DNA from 2 places in the Paenibacillus sp. P46E genome. Region 2 is predicted to be linked to the other one. Evidence: a T-box and tRNA genes for the amino acid it is inferred to sense, from the RefSeq annotation. Region 2 holds a T-box; the other holds one or more tRNA genes.
What was found. The T-box of region 2 lies ahead of lysS (lysine--tRNA ligase). A T-box ahead of a tRNA ligase gene usually reads a tRNA of that ligase, here a tRNA-Lys.
Positions count from the first base shown of each region.

Region 1: it encodes a tRNA-Lys, which carries the amino acid that the T-box ahead of lysS (lysine--tRNA ligase) is inferred to sense. The anticodon was not compared.

Region 1 covers NZ_LVYZ01000034.1:70,960-76,373, reverse strand. Annotated here, with positions in the region: gene mutM (DNA-formamidopyrimidine glycosylase) at 1-180, shown strand, start outside; gene A3849_RS11245 (manganese efflux pump) at 371-1,117, shown strand; gene coaE (dephospho-CoA kinase) at 1,127-1,723, shown strand; gene A3849_RS11235 (lytic transglycosylase domain-containing protein) at 1,720-2,283, shown strand; gene A3849_RS11230 (alpha/beta-type small acid-soluble spore protein) at 2,375-2,593, opposite strand; gene nrdR (transcriptional regulator NrdR) at 2,759-3,235, shown strand; tRNA gene A3849_RS11220 (tRNA-Ala) at 3,540-3,615, shown strand; tRNA gene A3849_RS11215 (tRNA-Lys) at 3,628-3,700, shown strand; gene A3849_RS11210 (HupE/UreJ family protein) at 3,821-5,020, opposite strand; gene A3849_RS11205 (S-layer homology domain-containing protein) at 5,265-5,414, shown strand, end outside.
Region 2 covers NZ_LVYZ01000088.1:160,412-165,825, forward strand. Annotated here, with positions in the region: gene A3849_RS29575 (phosphodiester glycosidase family protein) at 1-385, shown strand, start outside; gene A3849_RS29580 (LysR family transcriptional regulator) at 543-1,475, shown strand; gene A3849_RS29585 (5-methyltetrahydropteroyltriglutamate--homocysteine S-methyltransferase) at 1,491-2,606, shown strand; T-box leader at 2,669-2,932, shown strand; gene lysS (lysine--tRNA ligase) at 2,999-4,552, shown strand; gene A3849_RS29595 (YebC/PmpR family DNA-binding transcriptional regulator) at 4,647-5,366, shown strand.

The DNA of each region.
Region 1 (5,414 bases), on a different contig from region 2:
GTGAAATCGTATGTCAACGGCCAGGGAGAGAGCGGAAGCTACCAGCATCAGCTGCTTATCTATGGACGCAAGGATCAGCCTTGTGCGAGCTGCGGCACACTGATCGAGAAAAGTGTGGTGGGCGGCAGAGGCACGCATTATTGTCCAAACTGCCAGCCGCAAAAAGGGATCATAAAGTAAGCGTTACATCGTAAGATTTGGCACTGCTGTACTTCCGGTTTTACGCTAATATTGTCCATACAGCAATAAAAGTCAGGCACTCAATACCTGTCCCGCCCATATACTGTGTGAAGAATGCTGATTAGAGCGAACGGAGCCTTGCCCGGAGCCATCCGGGCGGGCTGCCGGTTCTTCACGGGAGGGATTGCGGGTGTTCAGCCCATTTTTTTCACTGCTGCTGCTGGCGTTTGCCCTGAGTTTGGATGGTTTTGGTGTTGGTGTTACATATGGGCTGCGTAAAATGAAAATACCGCTGCTCTCGATCCTGATTATCTCGCTGTGTTCGGGGATCGTCATTGGTGTCTCAATGCAGGTCGGTGTGCTGCTGGCCAAGGTGGTTTCTCCTCATGCCGCATCCAGTATTGGAGCGGTTATTCTCGTCTTGATGGGCTGCTGGTCTTTGTTCCAGATGCTGATGCAGAAGGAAAAAGAGCATAGTTCAGATGCTGATAGCGAGAAGGCTGACGGGGCTGCTGGACGGGAGACTGCTGCTGCTCTTGCCGAGAGCCCTGGTTATGAGGGTTCCTTGGAAGCAGTGGACACAGAACCGCCTAAATCGGCGGTTTTCTCGCTGGAGCTGCGGCATCTTGGAGTCGTGATCCAGATTCTTCGCACACCTTCTTCCGCCGATATGGATGCTTCCGGCAGCATATCCTCTATGGAAGCGATGGTGCTTGGAATTGCACTGTCGCTGGATGCATTCGGTGCGGGCCTTGGAGCAGCATTACTGGGATTCAGTCCGGTCTCTACATCACTGATGATTGCCCTCTTTAGCGGAACTTTTCTGCTGCTCGGGATGAAGACGGGGCTGAAGCTGTCAGGCAGCTACTGGATGAGGCATGCTGCCTTACTGCCTGCGTTATTATTAATTGCAATGGGAATAATGAAGCTATTATGAGGTGAGTACATGATTATGGGCTTAACCGGAGGCATTGCCTCCGGAAAAAGCACCGTATCCGCAATCTTTGTGGATAAGGGGGCGCGACTGGTGGATGCCGATGTCATTGCCAGAGAGGTAATGCTTCCGGAGTCTCCGGTGCTGGCCGCTGCCGTGCAAGAGTTTGGAGAAGAAATCCTGCAGCCGGATGGAACACTGAACCGGGCCAGGCTTGGAGAGATCGTTTTCCACGATCCTGAGGCCCGGCAGAAGCTGAATGATCTGACACATCCGGCGATCCGCCGGGAGATTAAAAACCAGATGTATGCATTGGAACAGGATAATCCCCAGCGATTGGTTATAGTAGATATTCCGCTCTTGTACGAATCCCGTTTGGACAATCTGTTTCAGGAAATAATCGTGGTCTACGTTCCCCGTGAGCTTCAGCTGGACCGTCTGATGGAACGCAATACGCTCACGATGGAGCAGGCTGAAGGCAGATTGAATGCCCAAATGGACATTGAGCTGAAGCGTAGTAAAGCCACCTATGTTATCGACAACAGGGGTAATCTGGATGATACAAGGCAGCAGGTTGCAGCTTTATGGGACAGGCTGGGTCTATCATGAAATGGCTGCGTAAAAAAAGAGTGCTGCTCCTGCTGTTTGTAGGCTTTACAGCCATTCTGTTCTTGAGTACGAACTGGATGTCCTGGTTTTATCCCATTTATTATAAGAATGAGATCCGCAAGCACAGTCTTACCTATGAGATGGATCCGTTCCTTGTGGCGGCAATCATCCGGGTTGAGACGAATTATAAAACCGGACGTGAATCTAAAAAAGGCGCCATAGGTCTTATGCAGCTGATGCCGGATACCGCCAAGTGGGCGCTCGAAAAGGCCAAGCTCCCGGATGTATCGCTGGACAGGCTTAAGGAAGAGCCTTCCGCTAACATTGAGCTGGGTACCTGGTATCTCTCTTCGTTGTCCCGCAAGTTTGACGGCAACCGCACGGCGGTTATTGCCGCATACAACGCTGGCCCAGGCAAGGTGCAGCGATGGCTGGATGAAGGGGACTGGGACGGGAGCGAGGCGGCAGTGAAGGATATTCCGATTGGCGAGACCCGTCATTATGTGCAGCGTGTCATTTATTATTACGAACAGTACACAGAGATCTATAATGAATTCTAGAGTGTAGCAACCCTACATTTGCATGCAAAAAAGAAGTATTACACGACCCGAAAGTCGAATAATACTTCTCGGCATACTTATGGAGAAATGTTTATTTGAACTGACCTGCCAGTGATTGTTCAGCCAGGGTTACAAGACGTTTAGTGATGTAACCACCGATCGAACCGTTTTCATAAGAAGTTTTATTGCCTTGGTATCCATCTGGGGAGAGCGTGATACCGAGTTCTTGGGCAACTTCGTATTTCAGTTGATCCAAGGCACCGCGTGCATTTGGAGCTACCAGGTTATTGGAGCTGTTATTTTGGCTCATTACTGTTCACCTCCTATCGGTTGGTAACAGTATTATGTGCTGGACTTGCCATCTTCATAACAACAAATAAACGGTGATTTATGGAAATTAGAATGAGCGCTTCGAAGCCGGATTCCTTGCCGGAACGGGACGACACCTATATTGCAAAAGGAAGTGATTAAGCTTATGAAATGCCCATACTGTGATCACACGAATACCAAAGTGCTGGACTCCCGTCCGGCCAACGAAAATAAGTCAATCCGCCGCAGGCGGGAATGCGAGTCATGCAGCCGGCGGTTCACCACGTTTGAGATGATCGAAGAAACGCCACTGATTGTGATCAAAAAAGGCGGCAGCCGCGAAGAATTCAGCCGCGATAAAATCCTGCGCGGCCTGATCCGCGCCTGCGAGAAACGTCCAGTCTCCGTCGAGCGCCTGGAGGTCATCGTCTCCGAAGTTGAGAAGTCCCTGCGCGGGATCGCCTTGGCTGAAGTGGAGAGCCGTCAGATCGGTGAGCTCGTCATGGAGCAGCTCTACCCTGTAGATGAAGTCGCTTACGTCCGCTTCGCCTCCGTCTATCGGCAGTTCAAGGACATCAACATGTTCATGAAGGAGCTGAAAGGCCTCTTGTCCAAGAGTACTGGAGAGCTGGAGGGATTATAGAGAGCTGCTGAGGGTATGCTATGTGGAGTGAGAGCGTTCTCTCTTTAGCCTGCAAGCTGTATGGAATTTTCCCTGTGAAGCAATAAGCCGCCGTACTGTAAGGTGGTTTATTGCTACTCCTAAATCCTTCAGCGGACGGGCAGAGGATCAATCCAAAAACTTTTTTGAGAAAAGTGTTGACACAGAGTCCGGAATTTTATATTATATAGAAGTCGCCTACGAAACAAATTAACTTCTAAGTGACATAAACATTACGGACAGAGTCAGTTTTTAGAATACATATTGTAGTTCTAAAACGCTTCATGGGGCCATAGCTCAGCTGGGAGAGCGCATCGCTGGCAGCGATGAGGTCAGGGGTTCGATCCCCCTTGGCTCCACCAATAACATCATACGGACTCTTAGCTCAGTTGGTAGAGCAGTAGACTCTTAATCTATTTGTCCAGGGTTCGAGCCCCTGAGAGTCCATCTTAAAGAAACGGCAGAAATGCCGTTTTTTTGTTGTCTGGGAAAGCGTGGCGGGTTTCGGAAGTACAGTCAGGAAATAGACCGCATCCTTTGCGAGAGGGCGGTCTATTTCTTTTTGAGTTATATCAGTAGTCCAAACAGCCGCTGAACCAGCCATACAGCCCCAAGGGTGGTAATTATCCAAGAACCATAGGTGACAGTGGGCTTGAAGAAGCTCTTTTTTTGAAAATAAATGAGGATTGGAAGCAGGAGCAGCACAATGCCTAACTGGATACATTCAATCCCTAGATTGAAGCTGATCAGGTCCACGGCTAAATGGGTTTTGGGCAGGTTCATTCCGCGCAGAATACCCGAGAAGCCGATACCGTGGATAAGCCCGAATAAGAATGTGACCACCCAGCGGAAGCGTATTTCTTTACGGAAAATATTCTCCAGGGCTACATAACAGATACTCAAGGCGATGGCCGATTCCACTAACCGTGAAGGTAAGCTAATCCAGCCCAGGACTGCGAGAGTTAATGTGATGCTGTGCGCTAAAGTAAATGCCGTGATAATGGAAATATACTGTTTAAGCTTTTGCTTTCTTAATAAAAGGGCGAACAGAAACAATAGATGATCATATCCGGTCAAAATGTGATTCATCCCCAATTTGAAGAATGAGAACCAATCAGACGTAGTGCTCATAGTGCTGCTACCGTCATTTGGAGAGGAAGGGCTCTGTGTCTGCGGATTGGATGAATTGGACGAAGAGGTCAATTGCTGCTGCTGCTGATCCTCGGTTAGTAGCATGGTCCATGTCCGGCTTTTCCCCTGCAGAACCGTCTCACTTACCTGACTCCCGTTGTGCGCAGTGATTAGATTGACATAGGGAGAACTTGTAGTCTGGGAGTAGAGGCCATCCAGAATAGAGACCGTTTGTCCAGGTTCGAACGCCGGATAGGCATAATGCCAGGTCACTACCTCTTTATCGCTCTTTTGATCAAGCCTGATGCCCAGAAGCTCTCCGGCCTGCTCGCTCCCGTTCATTTCAAGAACGACACTGTCGCCGATCCACTCTTCTAATTTATGCTTGTTCCGCTCAAGCTCGTCCTCTTGAAGAATTCCATCTCCATTGGTATCTACATCCATGCTTTCAAGAATAGAAATGACGTCTAAGGAAAAGCTGAAATCGGTCTTGTCTTTGTCAAAAGTAACTGTAGTATAGCTGGCGCTGAGGGCATGGGCCGATGCCAGTTGGTTGGAGAAGGCAACTGAAACGATGAGTGCTGTGATGAGAATGAATCCATGAAGTGTGCTGGATCGGAAATTACGAGATGACAAAGAGGTCCCTCCCTATTAGTTGAGCAGTAGAATTGCTGCAAGTCGCATAACCATTATTATAGCGAATAATTATTTTCGGTGTATATGCCTATGTAAGGTTAAAAATTAAATTTTACAAAATTAATACAATCGAATAATATAATTTTTACAATGCATGCTTATTGTTAATCTAGCAAGGAGTCTCACGTCCTTTCATAGGGTGCCGTTGGAAGAAGCTTATAGCACAAGAGGAGGTATTTTATTCATGGAATTTCGTAGTAGCCGATTCAACCGATTTAGAAAAAGGACAAGCTTGGGTTTAGCCGTACTCCTGCTCTTGTTGTCCGTATTCCCGCAAGGATGGATGATGTCCCGGGCTTCAGCGACTGCTTCGATAGATTCGCCGCATATTGTG
Region 2 (5,414 bases):
CAATGGCAAAGGGCTGATTAAGAATGCTGCCGAGGGCTGGGGGATTGCTCCCAGAACCGCGATGGGCCAGCGTGCCGACGGTGCGCTGCTGTTCGTAGTCATTGACGGCAGACAACCCGGTTACAGCATTGGTGCAAACCTCTATGATGTGCAGCAGATTATGTTGAAGCATGGAGCTGTTATCGCCGCCAACCTCGACGGTGGATCATCCACTGTTCTGGTGAAGGACAATGAGATTGTCAACAAGCCTTCCTCCCAGTATGGCGAGCGTTATCTTCCTACTGCATTCCTGGTGTTTGAGCATCCTGAGCTGGCGGATATCAAGAACATCTGGGAAGGCCTGGACCCGTCCAAGATTGATGCAGGTAAAAAGCGCAGCCAATAAGAAACCGCTAACCCTTCTTGCATCCGGCATGGATGGAACCGTAAATCTATGCTACTATAAGCAGAAACCCAGGTGCCGTTCCTTCCGAGGGACGGCATCTGTTGTAGCCGGGTAATGAAGTATTAGCAATAAAGTCCTTGTAAAAGGAGGAACAGGTTTGACTTTGCAGCAGCTCCGCTATGCTATTGAAATTGCGAACAGCGGCTCAATGAATGAAGCGGCCAAAAGGCTTTTTGTCTCCCAGCCAAGCCTCTCCAACGCCATCAAGGAGCTGGAGAACGAACTGGGAATTACGATCTTCGAACGGAACAACCGGGGCATCAGCGTTTCAGCCGAGGGTGTAGAATTTCTTGGTTATGCCAGGCAGATTATTGAACAGACTGAATTCATGGAGAACCGTTATACCGGCAAGAAACGCAGCCCGATCTATTTCTCCTTGTCCACCCAGCATTATCCTTTTGTTGTCGATGCTTTTGTTAAACTGATGAAAGAGAGCAAAGTGCCGGAATATAACTTCAGTCTGAGAGAAACGCAGACCTATGAGATTATTGAGGATGTGCGGACTCTGCGCAGTGATCTGGGTATTCTCTATATCAATGAGAGCAACTATAAGGTGATGAACAAGCTGTTCAGTGACGGGAATCTGAAGTTTACCCCGCTGTTCAATACGAATCCGCATGTGTATGTGAGGGCAGGGCATATTCTCGCGGGTAAAGAAATGATCACGCTAGCTGATATCCTTCCCTTTCCGTACATTACCTTTGAGCAGGGGGAGAACAACTCGCTGCATTTTTCGGAGGAGATGCTCAGCTTCACGCAGATTGAGAAGAATATCCAAGTAACGGACCGGGCGACGCTGACCCATCTTTTGCTGGGCAGTGATTCCTACACGGTAGGAACGGGAATTATGGATACTGAACGGTATGGCGATGGGCTGGTAACGATTCCTTTTGACAGTCCTGAGGTATTCACCGTCGGCTGGATCGCCCATAAGGACCGCAAGCCAGGTGAGATGATGTCCACCTACATCGATATTCTGAATGACCAGGTATCCAGGAATGTTTTCGACCTTAAATCTTTCTTACTCTAACCGCAGGAGGGACGTATGATCAGTCCAGTTATCGGCTCCAAACGAAATACTCCGCCCTTTCGCTACGACATCGTCGGCAGCTTCCTCCGGACAGAGGAACTGAAATCCGCGCGCAGTCTGCGTTTACAAGGAGAAATCACAGACGGGCAGCTTCATGAAATTGAGAATATGGAAATATTCAAGCTGCTGGAACAGCAAAAGGCTCTGGGGCTTAAGGCTGTTACTGACGGAGAATTCCGCCGGTCCTGGTGGCATCTGGATTTCTTCCTCGGAATCACAGGCACGCAGAAGATTAGTCTGGATCAAGGCAGAGGTGTCAAAGAGACAGCTCAGCGTGCAGAAAGCTTCCGGATTGTGGGCAAAATCGCCTTCGGTGATCATCCCATGGTGGGAGAGTTCATTGAGCTGCAGCAGATGGCTGGAGATACACTGGCCAAAATGACTATTCCTTCTCCGGCGTTGTTCCACTTCGTGCAGGATTACAACGGCAATGAGATCTATCCTGACCGTGAGACGCTGTATCGTGATATTATCCAAGTCTATCAGCAGGCCATCCGTGCTTTCTATGAGGCAGGATGCCGTTATCTGCAGCTGGACGATACGACCTGGGGGACTCTCTGCAGCGGCAGACACCGGGCGCATCTGCGCAGCCGCGGCATTGATCCCGATCAGCTCGCCAAGGATTATGTGAGGTTGATTAATGAAAGTATCAGCGGGCGGCCGGAGGATATGACGATTGCACTTCATGTCTGCCGGGGGAATTTCCGTTCTACCTGGTTTGCCGCCGGCGGGTATGAGCCCGTAGCTGAAACTCTGTTCGGACTGGCTAAAGTAGATGCCTTTTTCCTCGAATATGACAATGAACGTTCCGGCGACTTCTCTCCGCTACGCTTCATCCAAGGCCAGCAAGTTGTACTAGGCCTAGTGACAACGAAGCATGGCGGCCTGGAGAGCAGCGAGCAGATCATCGCACGTATTGAAGAAGCTGCACAGTTGGTTCCGATCGACCAGTTGTGCCTCAGTGCCCAATGCGGCTTTGCCTCTACCGAAGAAGGTAACATGCTGACGGAGGACGAACAGTGGGATAAGCTTCGCCTGATCATTGAAACGGCAAATAAAGTTTGGCTTTGATTTTTGGATACTGACATTCTGAACTGGTTTTGCTATAGTGGAATATATTGAAACAGCATATCACTTCAGCGATGACGAGAAGAGTAATTAGGCGGCATAGTTCACAGAGAGCTTCGGAATGGTGAAACGGAGCAGCAGTGTGCCTAACGAAAAAAGTCTCTGAGCCTCATACGGAATTGGGCAGCGCGCCCAAGGATGCTATGACGGGTTCTCCCGTTACAGAGATAGGGTATAAGCGTAATGGCCGTACCCGAAGAGGCGTGCATGGTGACATGTCCGCGAACAGAGGTGGTACCACGGCGCTGATTACAGCTCTCGTCCTCAAGATAACAATCTTGAGGATGAGGGCTTTTTTTGTTGTTTTTTTACAATAATTGTAGAGGTGATTATTCATGCATTGGTCAGAGAAAATTGCAAAACGGTTAATCGAAAGCCACCCGGAGCAGCAGACATTCGTATGTGCTTCAGGGATCAGTCCGTCAGGCCACATCCATATCGGGAACTTCCGGGAGATTGTGACGACTTATTTTGTAAGTAAGGCTCTTGAAAAAGCGGGCAAAAAGGTGCGGTTTATTTTTTCATGGGATGACTTTGACCGTTTCCGTAAGGTTCCGGTTCATGTGGACCCAAGTTTCGGTCAGTATATCGGCAGGCCCTATACGCAGGTTCCTTGTCCCTACGGGTGTCACACTTCCTATGCGGAGCATTTTGAACAGGAATTTGAACAGGCGCTCAGCGCTTTTGGGATCAGGCCTGAATTTATCTATCAGAGCAAAGAATATCAATCCCGCCGTTATGCTCCGGGAATCCTTCAGGCACTGCGCAGCAGAGGAGAAATCTATGACATTCTGATGTCCTTCAAAACGGGAGAAGCCAACGAAGCAGAGAGAGCTGCATTTTATCCTGTCAGTGTGTACTGCGGGGATTGTGGCAAGGACTCGACTACAGTACATTATTTTGATGAAGAGCAAGGACTCTTGACCTATAGCTGTAAATGCGGCCATCACTGTACGACGTCTGTTGCGGAAGCGGAGAATATCAAGCTCCAATGGAAAATCGACTGGCCGATGCGCTGGAATCTGGAGCAAGTGCTGTTCGAGCCTGGAGGCCGCGACCATTCGTCGGAAACGGGCAGCTACAATGTAGCCTCCGTGATCTCGAAGAAGATTTTTGGGAATGAACCGCCTATGTATGAGCCTTACGAATTTATAAGAATCAAAGGCAGCTTTGCCAAAATGTCCAGCTCGTCCGGGAATAACTACACGCCAGACGATCTGCTGAAGGTCTATGCCCCGGAGAATATTCTGTTTCTGTTTGCCAAATACCAGCCGGACGCTGAGTTTCATATCGGAATGGATGAAGATGTGCTCCGCAATTATACGGAATTCGAACGTTACCGGAAGGCTCACGATTCCCGTACACTCACGGATGATATGGATTCGGCGGTAGAGCTTTCGCTGATTTATCCGTTGAACGACAGAATACCTAGATTCGGTCCCATTGCAGGCTTGCTGCCTCTGATTCATTTCGATCTAAATCTGCTACACGAGATTATGACCCGGAACGGAGAAGTAGTGGATGAGTACGGGCTGAAGCAAACAGCGGAGCGGGCGGAATATTGGATCAAGCACTGGATGCCGCAAAAGCTGGTTACCGTAAATTCCAGCCGTGATACTGCCCTGTACGAGACTTTGGAGACACATGAGCAAGCATGGCTGGAAGCATTTTGCGGGCTGCTGAGGACCGGAGGGTTGGAGGATGAGCAGATGATGACAGAAATATACGCTATTTGTTATAACGAGGATAAAAAAACGATGAAATTCAATCAAAAACGTTTGTTCACCCTAATCTATCAGCTGGTGCTGGGCCAGGAGACAGGTCCGCGAATCCCTGTGCTGATCCAGGCTGTCGGGCTGGATAGATTGCTGGCTTTGCTCGATTTTTAACCGTCGCCGGGACTGCCCTTTACGGGATACACAGAGCGGAGGTATAATATATTGGACTGTTTATAATTAATGTTGGAAAGTGAGCGGGAAGAATATGGGTCGTAAATGGAATAATATTAAAGAAAAGAAGGCATCCAAGGATGCCAATACAAGTAAGGTATACGCCAAGTTTGGTGTAGAAATCTATGTAGCGGCTAAGAAGGGTGAACCGGACCCGGAATCGAACCGTGCATTGAAAGTCGTGCTTGAGCGCGCCAAAACGTACAATGTGCCTAAAGCCATTATTGACCGGGCGCTGGACAAGGCCAAAGGCAGCGGTGATGAAAATTACGTAGAGCTTAGATATGAAGGATTTGGACCCAGCGGTTCGATGATCATTATCGACGCGCTGACTAACAACGTTAACCGTACTGCCCCGCTGGTGCGTTCCGCATTCAGTAAAAACGGAGGCAACATGGGTGTCAGCGGTTCCGTAACCTATATGTTCGAGCCTACAGCTGTAATTGGCCTGGAAGGCAAAACAGCTGACGAAGTGATGGAGCTGCTGATTGAAGCGGATCTGGATGTGCGCGATGTACTGGAAGAGGACGAGGCTGTAATCGTCTATGCCGAGCCTGACCAGTTCCATGCCGTTCAAGAGGTTTTCCGCGGTGCCGGAATTACCGATTTCACTGTCGCTGAGCTGACCATGCTACCGCAGAACTATCTTGCTCTTCCAGAGGATGCTGAAGCGCAGTTCGAGAAACTGATCGACGCTTTGGAGGAACTGGACGATGTACAGCAGGTCTACCACAATGTAGATTCGGAAGAATAAAATAATTGCATGTAAAAGCCGGACAGGCAGATCATGAATCTGCTTTGC